DNA from 4 places in the Alteromonas sp. M12 genome. Region 1 is predicted to be linked to each of the others. Evidence: predicted binding sites of a transcription regulator. Region 1 holds the regulator's gene; each other region holds the start of a gene.
The links. Region 1 encodes sigma-54, which starts transcription at its own class of promoters, with help from an activator protein. Its sites were predicted from a motif close to GTTGGCACGNNNNTNGNNT; they were not measured.
Positions count from the first base shown of each region.

Region 2: the regulator sigma-54 is predicted to act here: its motif matches at 1,572-1,590, upstream of VUI23_RS04675 (DUF883 domain-containing protein).
Region 3: the regulator sigma-54 is predicted to act here: its motif matches at 1,852-1,870, upstream of VUI23_RS09535 (PEP-CTERM sorting domain-containing protein).
Region 4: the regulator sigma-54 is predicted to act here: its motif matches at 2,277-2,295, upstream of VUI23_RS05330 (S8 family peptidase).

Region 1 covers NZ_CP144164.1:777,612-782,436, forward strand. The annotation lists gene rapZ (RNase adapter RapZ) at 1-250, opposite strand, end outside; gene ptsN (PTS IIA-like nitrogen regulatory protein PtsN) at 247-693, opposite strand; gene hpf (ribosome hibernation promoting factor) at 712-999, opposite strand; gene VUI23_RS03275 (RNA polymerase factor sigma-54) at 1,027-2,505, opposite strand; gene lptB (LPS export ABC transporter ATP-binding protein) at 2,567-3,292, opposite strand; gene lptA (lipopolysaccharide transport periplasmic protein LptA) at 3,292-3,849, opposite strand; gene lptC (LPS export ABC transporter periplasmic protein LptC) at 3,836-4,396, opposite strand; gene kdsC (3-deoxy-manno-octulosonate-8-phosphatase KdsC) at 4,393-4,825, opposite strand, start outside.
Region 2 covers NZ_CP144164.1:1,103,180-1,108,004, forward strand. The annotation lists gene VUI23_RS04660 (PA2169 family four-helix-bundle protein) at 1-120, shown strand, start outside; gene VUI23_RS04665 (YqaE/Pmp3 family membrane protein) at 206-364, shown strand; gene VUI23_RS04670 (endonuclease/exonuclease/phosphatase family protein) at 456-1,262, opposite strand; gene VUI23_RS04675 (DUF883 domain-containing protein) at 1,653-1,970, shown strand; gene VUI23_RS04680 (hypothetical protein) at 1,978-2,412, shown strand; gene VUI23_RS04685 (hypothetical protein) at 2,444-2,683, shown strand; gene VUI23_RS04690 (hypothetical protein) at 2,945-3,307, shown strand; gene VUI23_RS04695 (LysR family transcriptional regulator) at 3,348-4,349, opposite strand.
Region 3 covers NZ_CP144164.1:2,225,361-2,230,185, reverse strand. The annotation lists gene VUI23_RS09545 (DEAD/DEAH box helicase) at 1-177, shown strand, start outside; gene VUI23_RS09540 (lactoylglutathione lyase) at 190-534, shown strand; gene VUI23_RS09535 (PEP-CTERM sorting domain-containing protein) at 848-1,777, opposite strand; gene VUI23_RS09530 (transposase) at 2,224-3,168, opposite strand; gene ybaK (Cys-tRNA(Pro) deacylase) at 3,369-3,839, opposite strand; gene VUI23_RS09520 (FMN-binding negative transcriptional regulator) at 3,866-4,483, opposite strand; gene VUI23_RS09515 (EF-hand domain-containing protein) at 4,563-4,811, opposite strand.
Region 4 covers NZ_CP144164.1:1,250,478-1,255,302, reverse strand. The annotation lists gene VUI23_RS05335 (two-component regulator propeller domain-containing protein) at 1-31, opposite strand, end outside; gene VUI23_RS05330 (S8 family peptidase) at 178-2,232, opposite strand; gene VUI23_RS05325 (type II secretion system protein N) at 2,623-3,459, shown strand; tRNA gene VUI23_RS05320 (tRNA-Leu) at 3,591-3,675, opposite strand; tRNA gene VUI23_RS05315 (tRNA-His) at 3,679-3,754, opposite strand; tRNA gene VUI23_RS05310 (tRNA-Arg) at 3,892-3,968, opposite strand; tRNA gene VUI23_RS05305 (tRNA-Pro) at 3,995-4,071, opposite strand; gene VUI23_RS05300 (DUF5062 family protein) at 4,259-4,519, opposite strand; gene VUI23_RS05295 (hypothetical protein) at 4,555-4,825, opposite strand, start outside.

The sequences.
Region 1 (4,825 bases):
AGACTATGGTCATGTCCCAAGTGGCAGGCAAATAATCAAGAATTTCGACTAATTCACCAGGTACCTTGGGAAGGTTTCTAACATCGATACTCACGGCCACTTGGTCATATTCATCCATAACCGTATGGGTTAGAGTCGGTAATAGGTTAACTGGAATATTGTCGACGCAATAGTAACCTAAGTCTTCTAAAGACCTTAGTGCAATAGATTTTCCTGAACCAGAGCGGCCACTAATAATTATCAGTTTCATGCAACGATTGCCTCGTATAACTGAGCATTATCTTCTGCACGACGAATACGTTTCAGAATTTCCTTATCACTTAATTTTGTCGCGATGGTTGCTAAGGTTTGCAGGTGTCCGGCGGCTTTATCTTCAGGTACTAAAATTGCGAAAAATATGTCCACAGGACAATTATCCACAGCGTCAAAGTTGATAGAAGGATCACTGGTGATTAGCACTGCGACCACATCCTTTAAACCCGACAGTCTACCGTGTGGCAATGCAATACCATTCCCGATTCCTGTGCTGCCCATCTTTTCGCGGCTAACCAGACTATTTAAAATCGTTGTCTGATCAATGTCATCGATTTTTTCTGCCGCTATTAGGCTGATAGTTTCAAGAATTCGTTTTTTACTTGTCCCCTGGACTGCACAACTTGTGCAGTCAGGGGAAAGGATGTCTTTAATTTCCATTAATTAATCTAATATATGTTAATGACGCTTAATTTTTTCCTTGTGCTTGATTACCTGTCGATCAAGCTTATCTATCAATCCGTCAATTGCTGCGTACATATCGTTGTGCTCTGAGGTTGCAAATACTTCGCCTCCGCTAAGATGAACTGTCGCTTCAGCTTTTTGATTAAGCTTCTCGACATTAAGAATGACATGGACATTGTTGATATGATCAAAATGCCTTTCTAGCTTTGTAAATTTATTGTCTACATAATCTCGCAAAGAATCTGTAATTTCTACATGATGGCCAGTAAGGTTAATTTGCATATTAGCGTATTCCTTCTGTTGTTGAGCCTACAGCAGGCTCTTGCGTTGGTTAGACGGTGGGATCGATAAAGACTCCCGGTATTTTGCTATTGTCCTACGGGCGACCTGAATACCTTGGTCTGCCAGTAGATCAGCAATCTTACTGTCGCTAAGAGGCTTGGTAGGAAGCTCTGCTGCGACGAGTTTTTTAATTAATGCGCGAATTGCCGTTGAGGAACACTCTCCTCCAGAATCAGTTGCTACATGGCTGGAGAAAAAGTATTTAAGTTCATAAATTCCTCTAGGCGTATGCATATATTTCTGTGTGGTAACACGGGAAATAGTTGATTCATGCATATCTACCATTTCTGCGACATCATTTAACACCATTGGTTTCATCATTTCAGGTCCATGCTCAAAAAAACCAACCTGCTGCTGAACAATGCAGTTTGCGACTTTGAGTAAAGTGTCATTACGACTCTCTAGACTTTTTATAAACCACTTGGCTTCTTGCATATGCGACCGAATAAATTGACTATCACTGGTGTTTTTAGCGTTCCGGCTCATTGCCGCATATTGCTGATTTACATTCAGCTTAGGCAAACTATCGGGATTTAGCTCAACTTGCCAACGACCATTTTTCTTCATCACTGAAACATCTGGAATGACGTATTCAGATTCACCGATTAACAATGAACTACCAGGGCGTGGATTGAGTGTTTGCAATAACCGCATAGCTTCTCGTAATTCGTCTTCTTTTAGACGAGTTTTACGCATTAAAGTTCGGTAATCTTTACTGCCTAATAAGTCAGCATATTCGCTGATTAATAACTTAGCTTCATTTAACCAAGGGGTGTCAGGTGCAAATTGATTCATTTGTACCATTAAACATTCTTGCGGATTTCTTGAGCCTGAACCAATAGGGTCGAACATTTGAATACGTTTTAAAACGCATTCCACCTCATCAAGTTCAACCTCTTCATGGTCGAGACTAGCAAGAACATCTTCGGTGCTGATAGTGAGGTAACCAGACTCATCAATAGAGTCGATAATTGCGATTGCTATGGCAGTATCAACTTCAGAAAAAGGCGTTAAGCGCATCTGCCACAATAGGTGATCTTGAATATTTTCGGTTGTTTCACCTTGGAAAATTTGGTCGTCATCGCCGCCACTACCACCGCTTATTGAGGCGGGGGCTGAGGAGGCACTGATATATTCGTCCCATGTGCTATCTATGGGTAATTCGTCTGGGATATCTGCTTTTTCTAATGCCTCGTTTGTATCCATGGAATCAGAACTTGCGGATACCGTCTCCTCTGAGAACTTGTCATTACTGTCTGCTAAAGCGGAATCCCCAGTAGGGATATCTGAACCGTCTTCTACTTCTAAAAGTGGATTCGATTCTAACGCTTCCTGTATTTCCTGTTGTAAATCCAGCGTTGATAATTGCAATAGACGTATAGCCTGTTGCAATTGAGGCGTCATTGTTAGTTGCTGGCTGAATTTTAATTGTAACGAGGGTTTCATTTAGTTTTTTTATTCTTACTTGTTTAGCCACAAAGCTTTGGTTAAAAACAACATACCTCTACTATAGCTTGAATTGCTCGCCAAGGTATACATCTCTGACTTGTTGATTATTTAAAACTTCTTCTGCGGTTCCAGAAGCTATCAATTCACCATGACTCACAATATACGCTTTTTCACACACGTCTAGCGTTTCACGCACATTATGATCAGTTATTAATACACCAATACCTCTATCGCGTAGGTGTTGAATTATTTTTTTTATATCGTTTACTGAAATCGGGTCAACACCAGCAAAGGGTTCATCCAATAGAATAAACTCAGGGGCGGCCGCTAATGCACGAGCGATCTCGACTCTTCTGCGCTCCCCGCCTGATAAACTCATGCCAAGGCTGTTACGAATATGGTTAATATTGAATTCATCCAATAATGCATCCGCTTGCTCTTCTCGCTGATCAGAACTTAATTCTTTTCGGGTTTGCAAAATTGCCATGATATTTTGGTAAACGGTTAACTTACGAAATATAGATGATTCTTGAGGAAGATAACCAATTCCTTTTCGTGCACGGATGTGCATGGGTTGTAAGGTTAACTCGGTCTGATCAATATAAATCTCGCCTTTATCGAGTGGCACTAACCCAACAATCATATAGAAGGTGGTCGTTTTACCTGCACCATTGGGACCTAACAGGCCAACAATCTGTCCAGTAGAAACTTCAATGCTTACATCTCGCACCACTTGCCGAGATTTATAAGACTTCGCTAAATTGGTCGCTTTTAACGTTGCCATTAAGGTTTTTCATCCTGCAACTTGTCTTGCTCTTCTTCAGTTTTTTTAGTGTCGTCAGTTTGCCGATTGCGAATGCTTTCGGGTTGGAAAATGGCAGTGACCCCGCCTTCTGCGTTGCCGTCACTTTCTGCTATCAATTGCTCTAATTCCATATTAAATTGAATCGATTCACCTTTAACAAGGCTACTATCCTGATTTAATTCGGCTGCACCATTGAGTGTCAGAGTACGATTCGATACTTCATATTTAATTTCATTGGCCGCGGCACTAATATTACTGCCATCATCGAGGGTTTGGCTGTATTTTGCTGGTTTACCTCGGGCAATAAAAACTTCTTTACCTTCCCCTAAACCCGCAATAACCTCGACTTCGTCAGCCAAAATTTCAAGGCTACCTTGGGTGATTTTGACGTCTTTTCTAAATATCGACGTTTTGGTTTTGCCATCAAAAAAATTCGACTTTGAGTCAACTTTGATTGGCAAGCTAAAATCGTTCTCACCGGCAATAATAGCGGCGCTGAACATTAAGCTAATAAATAAAGCGCTAACGCGGCGCATATTGAGTTTGCACATGATTTTTAAGTTCATATTCCTGTGTAGTTAAATTTGCTACAAAACCGTTACTTTTAACAGTGAAATCTTTCCCGTTTATCTCAACCGGTTCGTCAGACATCATTGTTTTATCGACTAAATTAATTTCTAAAAACTGGGTTCTGATTGTTTGCACAAATCCCGATTCATCGAGGCTTCTAATCTCTACATCAGTTTCTAATTGAATTCGATTATCCTCATACAGCGTGCCTTCCTCAGCTTCTACATGCCAAGGCGTTTGCTCATCGGAAACATAGATGGTGTATTTAGGTTGGCTGAATAAAGTGAAGCCTAGGATTTGATAATGTTCCATTTTAAGCGCGAATACCTGATGATTCACTTCGCCGTTTTCATTGTAAAGAGTGCTGCGCATATTCCTCGCCTGATAATTAGGCTGCCAGGAATCTTCATTACTAGAATCTGTCTGTTCTGGATCTGAACCCATCCACCCTGGCACATATACCATCAAGACTAGCACAAACAAGATGCCAATGCTTAGGGTGATACGATTCATACACTACTACCGTAAATACGATTTAATTTGTTGTTGGCAAACAAAATTAGATCACAGATTTCTCTCACTGCGCCAGCACCACCAGTTGTTTTAGTGACATATTCTGCCACTGATTTCACATATGGGTGGCCATTAGGAACACTGATAGACACACTGCTTTGTTCAAACATACCTACATCAGGCATATCATCACCCATTGAAGCGATATTCTCTTTTTTTAGGTTTAATCCCGTTTTGAGTTTATGTACTGCGGTCTTTTTGTCTTCGACACCTTGAATGATCAGAGACACGCCTAGGGCTGACATTCTATTTTCCACAATGGCGGACTGGCGACCAGTGACTATTGCCACATCAATGCCAATTTCCAACATTGACTTTACGCCATAGCCATCAAGTGTATGAAACGCTTTAAGTTCTTCACCATTGTTT
Region 2 (4,825 bases), 330 kb from region 1:
ATCGACGAGGCACTTGCAGAAAAGCAGCCTGATACATGTACGTTAGCCCTTAGAGAAATTCGAGGCACTATGCAAGCTTGTCATGACGAGATGAAAGCCCTGCAGGAACTCACTGCTTAACCGATAACTTAATGATAGCTAGCCGCTCATTGAGCGGCTTCTAATATTATTATCAACTAACAACAAATGAATCAAGAGGTAAATTATGGATATCATTAGGCTAATATTGGCTATTCTTTTACCCCCAGTTGGGGTGTTTTTACAAGTGGGCTTTAGTGGCGCATTTTTCTTAAATATATTGCTTACAATCCTCGGCTATTTGCCAGGCATAATTCACGCTGTTTGGATTATCGCTAAACGATAGATTGAATCTGCAATAGAGTTAAGTCCGTGTTGCAAAACCTAATCTTGCTAGCGGACTGCTCCTATTCCTCTCCCTGAATTCCCCCAATGTGTTAATCCCATTTATCTTTTATCACTAACTCTGTATAGAGAGGGAAATGATCAGAATCAATCGATGGCAGCCTTTTAATGTCAGCCAACATAAAATGTTGAGAATGAAAGAGGTGATCTAATGGCCATCTGATTATCGGGTAATCTGCATGAAAAGTGTTAAAGAAGCCGCGACCAATCCTTGGATCTTTTAATCCACTTAGTTTCCGAAAAGCTCTTGTGGTAGGTGACCAAGCTACGTCATTTAGATCTCCGGTGACTATTATTGGTTGTTTGGACGGCTCGACTTTATTGGCTATTAAAATGAGCTCTTTATCTCTGGGTTTTGCCGTGTCATTTTCAGTAGGTGAAGGCGGCGCTGGATGTAAAAAATGGAATTTAACTTTGACGCTTTCGGTAAATTTAATATGGCAATGAACAGAGGGAATATCTTTTTCAATTAATTCCAGTACCTCTAAATCCGATATTTCGTGTTTGCTGTAAACGTGCATTCCGTAGAGGTTATCTAATGGTTTATTTACTCTGAAGGGAAAGTCGGCATGAATGGGTTCCATTGCGTCTTGCCACCATTTGTTGGTCTCTAACGTAACAACAATATCTGGCTCGTATTGACGGATTAAATCAATTAGTTTTTGTGCCGATCTGTTGGGCATTAAAACGTTTGCAGTAATGACTTTAATAGATACCTTGGATTCAGTTGATGAGCTATCAGCGTGCTCCACTTCTTTTGGATATAAAAATGTGTAAGGCAGAATCCAAATTGACTGATAAATTAAGCTCGCTAAATTAACTATCAGCAGAGTGTACATTAGGTAGTCCTCGGTTAAGGATAAAACCATTAGTACGTTGAAGATTATCAAGCAAACGATCTGAACCCTAGGAAATTCCCAGCTACGACATAACCAATGATTACTCGGCAACAAGGGTAGTAAGGTTATCGCTACTAAAAAGCAGCTTGAACAGATAAGACCTATTTCCAAGATAGTGCTCTCAAAGATGGATGTAATTGTTGCAAAGGATATCAGAACTATTTACAAGGTTAACCCTATTTTTCAATAGAGCATGTTAGATGCTTATTCTAACCATCTGTTTTTTAATGACTTAGTTCTTTAATTCTCGATGGCATAGTCGTTGCACTTTTAAAAGTACTATACGCCATTTATGGGGCGATAGCATTCTAACTTTAAAAGGAGAACAAGATGACGAACCAAACGCAATCGGCAGCAAAGATGGCTAACGAAACAACTGCTAAGTCGGAGACTCCAATCGCAGATAAAATGACTGATGCGCTTCATCATTCAGTTGATTCCTTAGCAAAACAAGCTGCTAAAACTGAAGAAAAAGTGAGACACTCAGCAAACGCCTCAGCTGAAACTCTATCGGAAAAACAGCAACAAGCGCAGGATTACTGGAATTCATCTGCAGTGGGCAAATTCACTAAAGAAAATCCCCTTGCCACCGCCGGTATTGCATTTGCCGCAGGTATGGCTCTCACTGCATTTCTGAAAAGAAAGTAAACTGACGATGGTTGATGGTAACGCTCACCATAATGAAGAGTCTACAGCGCCTAAAGATGACGCTGTAGATTTTTCGGACCTGCAGGCCCATTGGTCTAGAGTATGGGATGCGCAAAAAGAGCAAATTAGCAAAGCCAAGTCGTTGGCTGTTCAGGAGTTAACGCTATCAGGTAAAGCACTATTGCTTAGCGCAGTTTGTGTTTTGTTGCTGGTGGGGATCAGTTTAATCATTTGGACGACACTGCTACTGACATTTGGATATGGAGCACATGCCTTTGGCGTGCATTGGCTGATAGTTGCCTTGTCGTTAATTGTCATCAATGTATTAATGTTCTGGGTCATACATCGAATTTTCAAAAATGCGATTCGTTCGATTGGTTTATCAACCACTATCAAGACTTTATTTGAGCCTAGAAGTGAAAATTCATCCGCGCAAAACTAGTCACTAAGACGAGAAAAATAAGGCGATTAACATGTTAGATTTATTAGCTAATCAAAAAGCCATCGTTGAAAACAAAGCTGAGCTGTATAAAGTGTCGAAAGACATCAAACGTCACGCTTTAGATAAGGCACAGGATCAATCTAAACAGTGGATTAGCTCACCTCGAGGTCTGTTGGCATCTTTTGTGGCTGGTTCTATTTATGAATTGCAATCCAGTTCAGACTCAAACTCCACTAGAACTATAATCAGTCTATTGTTACGAGCTATTTAGCCTTTCGCTTTTTTTACTATTAATTTAGCTCGTCAACCCCGCATTTAAAATCTAAGTATAAATTACAAGCCAATAAGCAATTTTTTCTTATCTACGCGAACGTAATTTTATCAGGTGCTGTTTAAATCTGTTTTAATTGACTTAAGTTATTGTTTATATAGATAATATCTGTTTTATGGAATCTATTAATTGTCCTTTCATTTTGGTATCAAAACTGCAAAACAGTCTATAAGTTAAAAGTGCAGAGAATAGGATATCGCAATGAAAAAGTTAACGTTATTTTCGGTAATTATTGTGGCAATTTTAAGTTCGGCAGTGGTGATTGGGCAAACCGAACCTGTACCTGAAACTAAACCTGATCCTGTGATTCATTTATTGAAAAATTTTGAGCAAAGGTTACAGAGGGTGGATAAAACGAAACAAGACCGCAGTAGTCGACTGCGTCTCCAGCGTGCTGAATATTATTATTACTCTTCAAAACGCTTTCATCAATCAAATTGGCAAGCCCAGGCTTTGGATCATGCGCAAAGAGGCCTACGATTATTAGATTTAAGAGAAGGTAATATTCAAACTTCTTCAACTGGTTCAGCTTTGCTTAGCTCTGAATCATTCACACCGCAATAAGAAGCTGCATCAGCCAAATATAGGTAAAAAGGTTACCAGGTTAGATAGCGGCGGCGCTTAGCGTTGATAGACTATTTGCGGGCGTTGCAGATGCCATTGCTAATCGACCTCGCCAATGAGCTAAGGATTGTTCGCTTGCTGTTACGGTTTTAATCACATTCAACATTTGTATCGAGGCATCAGAGATACGCATACTCTTATTGGTAGTTGCTAGTACCAGACGCGTCATCTCCGGTTGTTCAATTTTTAACGTTTTGACTACCTTGCTTTCTTCTAAATGGTACATTGCTGAGGAAGGTAAAATCATTAAACCTTCACCTTGAATTACTTGCCTTAAACCTGTCATCAGTTGCCCGGAATAGGCTTTATTATGTTTTAAGGCAACGCCTGTGGTGAGTTCATAAGTGTTTATTAATTGTCCCAGTGCGTCTTTTAAACCAGGGGTTAATAGTTCAAATTGGCTCAACTCCCAAAAATTCACTGTATCTCGGTTAAGCAATTGTTGATAATTGGCAGCACTGTCATTACTGCCCACAACAAGATACATATATTCTTCAATAAGAGGATAGGTGGTCATGAAATTCTGATCAATTTCTTGCTCATAGGTTAAAGCAATATCGAGTTGGTTGGTTTTCAGCCATTCTTTTACAGCGTATGAGGGCCCCGTGCTGATTTCTAATTTTATATGCGGATGGAAACGATTAATTTCAGCGATCAGCGGCATGGACAAAACGTTACCGATAGAGGGTAGCATGCCCACCCGAACTGTACCTGAGCGATTACTTATTAACTGTTGTAGTTCAATTTTGGCGTCATTGATTGTTTTTGTGATGGTTTGAGCATGATTAACAAATATTTGCCCGGCTTGCGTTAGGGTTACTCCTCGAAAGCTACGTTCAAGCAAAGCGGCGCTCATTTCTCTTTCCAAGTTTGCTAATTGCTGACTGATAGCTGGTTGAGCAATGTCTAATTCTCTGGCTGCTGCGGCAATACTACCTTTTTGCACGGTTATTAAAAAATACTCCAACTGTTTAGTATTCATTCAGCACATTGCTCCTAACACTATTACTCAATTGATTGAATTTCTTATTCTCCATTGCACTAATTTAGTTACATTCCATTTCGAAACTCATCTTTTGCACTATCTACTGTAATTGCTTGTAAATTAAGCATTTTTCATACCATTCTTATAATTATTAAAGCTTGGAATTGTAAATAATATGTTTTTTTGAACTTTTTGGAATATTTTTTTACGCACAAATGAATTCGTATCTTATTGATACTTATATGTAAATGTAGAGGCTCAATATTTTCCCTATAACCCTCAATAATCTTTTTTCTTCCGCGTCGCCACTGCTTTTCTTAGTCTCTTGTGGGTTAGTTGATACGGCTAACAGGATAAACAAAATACTCTCTTGCCTGCAGTTGGTGCTTAGTTGATCACTTTAAGGGCAAACCCTTAGGTAATAACAAGTTTAGGTATTTTTTATCAAAACAAAAATAAAAACATAAGAACAC
Region 3 (4,825 bases), 1.4 Mb from region 1:
GGACTTAAACCGCTTAAACAACGAGCTTTAAAAGGTGCGCCACAGAAAAAAGCCAAAAAAGTCGCGCCGCAAAATGCCCCTAAACCGCAAAAACGGATCCGCGCCCAAGAAGGGGTTGATGTGGGTCATATTCCCATGCGTAAGAAAGCTAGACCCGTAGAACCTGAAGATGAATAAAGCAGGAGCCCTATGCAAGTTGAAGATATCAAAGTATTTATACCCAGTTTAGATTATCAAAAATCGGTCAGTTTTTATAATCAATTGGGATTTACCAGTGAATACGTTACAGATGATCTCACCTTGTGCAAAAATGGCGAATGTGAATTTTTCATACAGCGTTTTTATAATCAACAATTAGCCGAAAATTTGATGTTACAGATATGCGTATCTGATATTGAGGAAGCCTACACTTTAGCCAAAAAGTCACAATACAAAACCAAATTATCAGAGATTCAAGCCGAATCGTGGGCCAAGGTTTTTTATCTGTGGGGCCCCGCTGGAGAATTACTGCACATAACTCAACTGAATCATTAAAGGGAATAGCTTAACCTAAATCAGTCCGTCGAAATTAATGCTCTTTGTCTGTTTTCGCAGCCAGTATCCTGCCAGAAACAGTCTTTCAAACTTAATTATTTATAGCTAGGTTGGTAAAGTTGGAAGAACATAGATCCCTCAAAGCTCCCTTTTGCACTCAAGCGACTGATACAACAATTTATTTCTACTTTGTGGCGTTTATAATTTTTGAAGCTTTGCGTTGCGAAGCTTTTTAGGGAAACCCATAACGTAACTAAAAAGAGCACACGCATATTCCAGCGTGTGCCCTTTGTCACTATCAGACTAACGTTTACTATTTACGGCGTTTAAGCATCAATAAACCGGATGCTAACAGCAATAAAACGCCTGGTTCAGGCACTTGACCTGGGTCCGATGGTGCAGCACCGGCTGGTAAATTCACATGAAAGTGAACAGCGCTCAGTGCATCTTGAAAGCCACTATGGGTCAAGTTAATAGTATTGCTGCCTAATGATAAGAAAGACGTTATATCAATCTCAACTAAATCCCAAAGACCGCCATTACCTACCGATGAGCCAGGTGTAGCGGGAACTGAAGCGCCATCGAAAAGACCTGCGATATCAACGCCATTAATGAAAAATTGGCCATCGTTGCCTATCCCAAAATCTTGTCCATCACTTACCCCCATTACTAGAGAAGCGGTTCCACCAGAATAATTAATACCAGGCAAAGTCACGTCCCATCCATCAGGATCATAAGAGTTTGGGAAATTCGCATCATTGCCATCGAATGTCACTATATCTCTGTTGTTTGTGGTATCACCATCGTCGTAATAAACGACCAAAGATGCTCCATTTGAATTGTCAGGCGAGAATCCTGACAAAGCATAGGTACCATCGCCACTGACTAAGCCAGTCACATCCGCGCGGTAGGCTTGGCTGTTATCCTGTCCCCAGAAATTATCATCAGAAAAACCGATATTAGTGCCTGAAATAGCACTGCCATTGAACATAACGTTAGCATTAAATGTTGAATCGCTTGATGATGTAGGACCATGCCAGTATAGATAGGCTTGACTGACCGTGCCTGACACACCAGATAGTGCAATATCACCTACTCCTGTGCCACGCAATCCCCCTACGCCAGCATAGGCGAAATCGGTTTCACGTTGAGTTTCGAATAGGTTGATTAAATTAGCTGAAGCAGCCGTACTGCAAGCCAATATAGCCCCCCCTATACTGAGTTTAGAGAAACGATTTATCATATTTTTATTCCTTGTTAATTACATAGGCTCACTTAGATCTACTACTTAACATTTGTAAAACTACGTAATTGCTTCAGCATACCTTGTGCCAAATTTTCAACCATGTTGAAAACTAAGCGTTTTAATTCCCCACTAGTTAACAAATTGTAAATTTTGTAAAAAACCCTGACAAAAAGAAGGGAGGAAAATATCTCAAATCTGGACAGCCACCTTTTTTCAAATATCTCAAATCTGGACAGCCACCTTTGAAAGTATTGAAAGATCGTGGCTCATAACTATTAATGGATTTTATCGAAAAGGTTTTAATACGCTCATTATCTAGATAAATACCTATGGAATCATCGGTTTCTGGGAAATGGGCGCTATTGAGCTGAATTTAGTGCAGGGGGAGGCCTGTCTCTTGTGCAAAGAAACAATTGAAATGAAAAGCGGCTTTAGTGGAATCGTTAGCCTACAGAATTCTTTTGCCGACGTTTTCGCTTATAGCGTTTCAAGGTGTCTGATTGCCCTGCAGCCACGCTAAAATTGGTTTCAAAGGTCAAAAACATATCTTGCCAGGTGTGTTCATCCACCCCTAAACGTTGCAATATGGGTGATTCATTCATATCAATTGCACCTCGTTTGTGAGGATTAATACTGCGACCAGATAGGTCAACCAACTTAAGATATTCGACTAAATCGAACATTAGCCCCTGCGGTTTTGGGTTGCCAACAAAGGGCATTAACGTAGAGGGCTGATAACCTTTCTTAAAATCATGAATACGGCGTTTAATACTGGTGTGGTTAGAAGACTCTGGGGTTGTTGCCATTTTTGCCCGGATAGGGTTTAAGTCTACGTACACCATACAGGCTGCTAAGGCATGTTCATCTAACAGTGCTTGTGACTTGAATCGCCCTTCCCAAAAGTGACCGGTACAGTCATCCTCTTGATTAGCTTGTCGAGCAATCGGCTCATTCAATTCTCGCATAAACCAGCTAATGTCGGTTAAGCGATTATGATAAACGGACAAGGTTGACTGGAGTGTGATTTGTTCAGCGTCTGTGAACACGGGAGCTTCTTTTGAGGTTAACCTTTGTGAGAGCAAGGTTCCTTTGTGAAGCTTGTGCCAGCGCTGAGCAATCTCTGTATCCGTCCAATGTTTAGCTTTGTCAGCATTCACATGTAACACCACATGGGTGTGATTGCTCATCACTGCATAGGCACAAACTTCGATGGCAAAGACGGTGGTCAAAAACAATAACCTGTCTTCTACCCACTGGCGACGATGCTCATAGCTTTTCCCTGTCAGTTCATCTTCACCACACAAAAAGGCACGCCGGACACATCGGGATACACAATGATAATAAGGGGTATCTGAAAGATTGATTTGTCGCTTCCTTGCCAGTGGCATAATTCACTCCCTGAATTAATCATACTAAAGCATAGTTGATTCTATTTTCCTAAGAGTCTAGTTCTAGTCTAGTTTGTGGCTGTCCATGTTGGCTCATGCTATATGGCTGTCCATGTTTAAAATATTGGCTCATGCTATATGGCTGTCCATGTTTAAAATAATATGGCTGTCCATGTTTAAAATAGTAAACCAAAAGGGATTTACTGCTGCCTAATCTCTGCGTATTTTGCATTGAGTAAGGTGATGATATCATCAGCAGCCAATTCAATTTCCAAGCCTCGACGGCCTGCACTGACATAGATTGTCGAAAACCTTTGAGCACTATCATCAATAATGGTTTTTAAGCGTTTCTTTTGACCTAAAGGGCTGACACCACCCAATACGTAACCGGTGGCTCGCTCCACATCAGCTTTGTCCGCCATGTTTACCTTTTTTGCACTTAACGCTTTTGCCATCAACTTCATACTCAGGCTAGTATTAACCGGTAAAATGGCCACTGCCAATTCCTTTCCATCAAATTCAACAACCAAGGTTTTAAATACTTGTTGTTGGGCTAATCCCAGCTTCTCTGCAGCCTCTAAGCCAAATGATTTAGTGTCTGAATCATGCTGATATTGATGGACGGTATATTGAATTTTACGTTTTTTGGCTAGATTAATTGCAGGTGTCATTTTTCAATACTCATTAATTAAAAGGTTTAGGTCTCACCATTACCCAGACTGCGTTCTTCCATGTATTCAGCCAATAGCTTAGCAACAGGATCCGCGCTATTATTTAAGCTCGAAAAGACCCCGAGTTGATCCTCATGTTTACGATGTTGGCCAAGTTTTTCTTTTCCCTGAATGTCATCTATTTCCAGTTTGAAACCTACCACGGCCTGACGAAGGCGTTGCTGGTAATCTTCAGGCATTGTGCTGTCATCTTTTAACAAACTAGGCTCATAGTGAGAAATCAATTGGCGCATTCTTAAGGCAGTATCATCTTCATCTAATAACTGCACCACCCCATAACAATGAACAGCCACATAATTCCAAGTAGGGACAGCGGGTTTTGTCGCATACCAGCTAGGAGAAATGTAAGCGTGCGGCCCATTAAAGACAACAAGCGCTCGGTTATTGTCGATAGTTTTCCAGTGAGGGTTGGCTTTGGCCATATGGGCAAACAAACATAGTTTACCATTTTCATCCACATCACAAACAAATGGCAGATGGGTAGAATTCAAATCAGTAGATACAATTAATCCAAAACTATTTTGTGCGATAAAACTTCGCATCGCATCCAAGTCTGATAACTGAAATTTTTTCTCAACATACATGGGCTTCTCCACAAATATCATCTTTGAACATAAAAAAGCCCCTTGCGGGGCTTTCAAAAACTGCAATTTGTAAATGGAATTAATATTCCCACCAAGCCTCTTGCCACCAATCTAGAAATTCTTCGAAGTCGATGAATCCATCATTGTTCTCATCAATCAATGAGAAGCCTTCTTGAACGTGACTCGCTTTTGTTTTTGGCGAAAGGATGGTTAAAAGCTCTATAAACTCAGGTAAATCAATTTGACCATTTTTATCGTGGTCAAAAAAGTCAAACTCTTTGCGAATCTCAGCAATTTTGCTGTCATCCAATGGTGTTTTGTCGGTCATATTTAAGTCTTATA
Region 4 (4,825 bases), 470 kb from region 1:
TTAGGTTTTTAACTAGCATCAATGACTTCATCTATTTATTTTGTCCTAATCGTTGAAAGCATGAGCATCTTAGTAGCCGATTACCACATGTTCAACCAAAATTGATAACTCTTTTATTCTGAAACAAGCAAGCTGCATTCATGGAATGCAGCTTGCTATTACGCAATGTAGAATTAATTAGTCTATTTCAATTTCCAATAGCTGATTTGATTGTTGTTCATCATTCGCTACAGATTCGTCTAACAATGCTTGGTCGACAGATTCGATTGATGTATTTCCATCCCATACTGAACCTTCGATTGAAGTTAAGGCATCCCAAATTGAGCCTTGGATAGACGATAAACCATCCCAAATCGAACCTTCAAGGGCAGTAGAACCATCCCAGATTGAACCTTCAAGACTAGACAAACCATCCCAAAGTGAACCTTCAAGGGCGGTAGTGCCATCCCAAATTGAACCTTCTAATACTGAGAATCCATCCCAGATTGAACCTTCAAGTATAGTAGAACCATCCCAAATCGAGCCTTGCAGGGCAGTAGTGCCATCCCAGATTGAACCTTCAATAGTCGTTGAACCATCCCAAATTGAACCTTGAAGTGCAGTGGTCCCATCCCAAATTGAACCTTCAATTGCAGTAAGTCCATCCCAGATAGAGCCTTCAATTGTTGTCGTACCATCCCAGATTGAACCTTCAGCTACGAATTCACCATTACCTAGTGCTAACAACAGTTGACCTTGTTCAGTCACTCGTGCTGGCCCTTTAAAGTGAGCAACACCGTTCAAATCAGCTGTAAGATCTAAGCCTACATTGGCACAACCTGAAGCAGTACTTGTAACTGCCGCATAGGCATTGATTAGACCTGCACCTTGTGTGAAAGGACCATAAGCTTCACCTGTAGATGGATCTGTCATAGCTGACGCTGAATCAATCAAACGACACTTTACATCATCAGGGCTTAAGTAAGGATTGTGTTGCAACATTAAAGCAACCGTACCTGTAACCACTGCAGCTGCCTGTGAAGTACCAGATATCATGTGGTAATCTTCACCGGTCTCAGATTCTACGAAGTTTTTGTTTTTCAGTAAATTTTTGTTCATTTTAGAGCTGATATGCCCGCCAAATGCTACGATTTCAGGTTTAACAAAGCCCTCTACTGAAGGTCCCTTAGACGAGAACGTAGTCATACGATCATCACTTGCATCGCTGGGAGTATAACTGTCTGTCGCTGCACCAACGGTAATAATATACGGATTGTTACCTGGAACTGACACTGTCGCATAATCTGAGCCAGTGTTACCCACTGAAGTCACCACTACAATACCAGCATCCCATAAACGCATCACAGCTTGGTTAATTGGATCGCTCCAATAGTTAGATTGCACACTAGCCCCTAACGACAAATTTAGCACACGGATACGATAGCGATTACGGTTTTGATAGATATAGTTTAAGCCGTCTAACACATCCGTATAGCTGCCGTTTCCTGAAGCATCAAAGGCTTTAACAGATAACAAATATACATCTGGCGCCATGCCGTTAAACTTACCATCTTCACTTTTTAAACTGCTGGCAATTATCCCGGTCACGTGACTACCATGACCGTTTTGGTCATCATTCAAAGTTCGCGTCTTTTTACTTTTAATCGCGTTATACTTATAAAATGCACGAGCACGGTCATATTGATTGCGTAATAAATATTTACCTTGGCTTCCGCCCATCAATGTACCGCTGTCTAAAACAGCTACTGTCACACCTCGTCCAGTAATCCCCCTTTCATGCAACAAATCTGCCTGAGTTTGAGTGGCGATATTATTATCGATGGCGAATTTTTTAAGTTGGCCTGATGCACTTTCCAACTTCCCATTATCACTTCCCATGGTCATTACGTTTCTATCTGCGGTAACGTGCAAACCAGATATATTGGCTAGTTCATCAGCCTGAGAAACAGACAAATATGCGCTTATGGCGTTGATAATAGGGAATTCACGAGCCACCGCACCACCAACGCGCTCTACTGCAGAAACTAGAGCATCGCGACCTAACCCCTGTAATATATAGGATTGTTCTTTTGCGACGTTCTGTTTAATAACCATTTGCGGGGTACTGCCCGATTCGGTAAAAAAAGGAACACTGCTACTATTGGCTTGAGTTGTCAGCATCACTGCTGAAACACTGCCAATTAGTGATAACGCTCCAACTAACAATGTTTTCTTATCTGTAAAAAAACTCATTTTACCACTCCACTTCGGATAAATTTTAATCTCTACAGATATCAATGCACACACCATGCCAGATTTAAAAATAAGTGTAACCCATTGTTTTAATTGATTTAATATAATTTATCAAAAACAAAACTTAAAATATGAAACATAAACTTAAATACTGAACAAAAATAAGAACCACTTATTCATAATTTAAGTCATAAATGCGAGTCCAATTAAATTACCTTAAAATTTGCGTTACTTGCCTTTAGTATTTGTTAGACAAAGTAACAAAAGCCTTCTTTAAGATGTATTGATAACCGTTATTAGGGTGTCCCCCTGAAATAGGCATTGAGAAGCAAGCTAGTGATGGTTATCCTGCACCTAACATTAATACAAATTTACTCCCGAGTTCTCTGCATGAGCAATAGCAATAGCAAAATAATTCTAACCATCCTTTTCATCGCAATAGCAGTATTGTGTTATGTCATGTTTGCACCTCCTGCTCATGAGCCAATTGAGCTGTCAGAGGAAGTCAAAAAAGAGTTACTGAATGAGACCGGCGATATCGGTATGCAACAACAACAGCATCCACAACATTCACAGCCGGAGGAACAAGAAATAGATTTGGAAGGTATACCGCCAAGCCCATTAGATATTTCATTAATAGGCGTGGTAGCCAGTGATGTGGATACTGAAGCCTCAGCAACCATTCAATCACGTTTACAAATTCGCACTTACTTTATTGAGGACCAAATTGCATACACCAATGCGGTTATTCAAGAAATAAGGAACGATAGGGTTATATTGTTAAATGAAGGTCAACGACAGGTTTTATTGCTTAGAGGAACCGCTTCGAGTGATGAAGACAAGGGAAGCACTAATACCAATTCAAACTCATCAAATGGTTATGATCAAAATTCCAATGATGATGACATTGCAAAATCAATTGGCAATCGGCCTAAATTATTAGAGCACATTATTCATATTTCACCGTTTGACCAAAATGACTTATCGGCAGGTTTTAACGTGTCTCCAGGCATGAATCCAAAACTGTATAAAAGTGCAAATTTCAAACAAGGTGATATTTTACAAAAAATAAATGGTAACGATATCACCACAGAAGAGGGACTAGAGGCCGTTCAAACATTACTGCCCACCGCTCAAACATTGGTGTTTAGCGTATTACGTGGTGGTCAAGTGATTAGTTTATATTTAGATATTCCTTCAGAAAACCTAAGTATTCAGAAAATTTAGAAAAACGAAAATAGGCAAGGATGCTTATCGTTAAATAGACACAAAGAAAATTAAGAAAAAGGACAGAAGGAAAATAAGGGAGTTTAACGGTTATTAAATAACTGAGATATTGAGAAGGGATCTTCTAAATATGGTGCGGAAGGAGAGACTTGAACTCTCACGCCGTGAAGCACTGGAACCTAAATCCAGCGTGTCTACCAATTCCACCACTTCCGCAAGTGGGGTGGACGATGGGGTTTGAACCCACGACCACCGGAATCACAATCCGGGGCTCTACCAACTGAGCTACGTCCACCACTGTGTTACTCTTTTCTACACTAAATCTTTTTTACTTACCAGATAATTATATATCCGTATTCATCTGTCACTCTCATTAAATATACATTATCGAGAAGTAACACTAGATATCAAATTCATATCCAACCGTTCCGCTGGCGCGTCCGGCAGGATTCGAACCTGCGACCACCCGCTTAGAAGGCGGGTGCTCTATCCAGCTGAGCTACGGACGCTCTACGAATCTGAACAAGCAAAAAAATGGTCGGTGAGACAGGATTCGAACCTGCGACCCCTTGGACCCAAACCAAGTGCGCTACCAAGCTGCGCTACTCACCGAACAATCGTTGCGATAAAAACCTCATCGCTTCGAGGGGGCGCATATTACCCACTTGCCCCAATCTCGTCAAATACTTTTTTATAGATTTTTTCTAACTGCTTAATTATGGAGCAAATAGTTTATAAAACAGTCTTTTTTGATGCTTATTATTAATAATTCGTACAGGTCAGCATAAAAACCAAAAATTTATTTTAATAACGCATGATCAGCGGGCAATTTATTTTTTATCCAAATAGCCAACCTGTGCTTCATACTCAACAAATCTTCAGAATCTCCACCTAAAGACGCAATAAGTTTATCGTTTACTAATAGACGATAAATAATTTCCACTTTTTCCTTTTGTCCCATGGTTTCACTAAAACCATCATATCCACGGTTTTTTGCATAGGTTTCCCCTACGCTAATTGCCATTTTCAACAATTGTTGTTCATTTTTGATTTTCTTCAAAATAATTCCTTAAGCCAGAAAACGCTACTATACGCTTATTTTGTTTTGTCTACTTCAGCGCTGTGCTTTGATTGAGGATAAAACCATATACCATTCTTCTCTGGGGAAAAACCCAGCTGAACTAAATAGTTTTCATGTTTCAAGCTGTCTGCTTTAGCAAATACATTCCCATAACCAAATTGTTTTTTTAATCGTTGGCCTTGCCCCAACACGAAGTGTCCAATGCGACAATCTCGATAAGCAGGGATTACAAAATCAAAATCAACAATAAAATTATTGTTTTCATCAGGGTATCCAGAAAGCAAT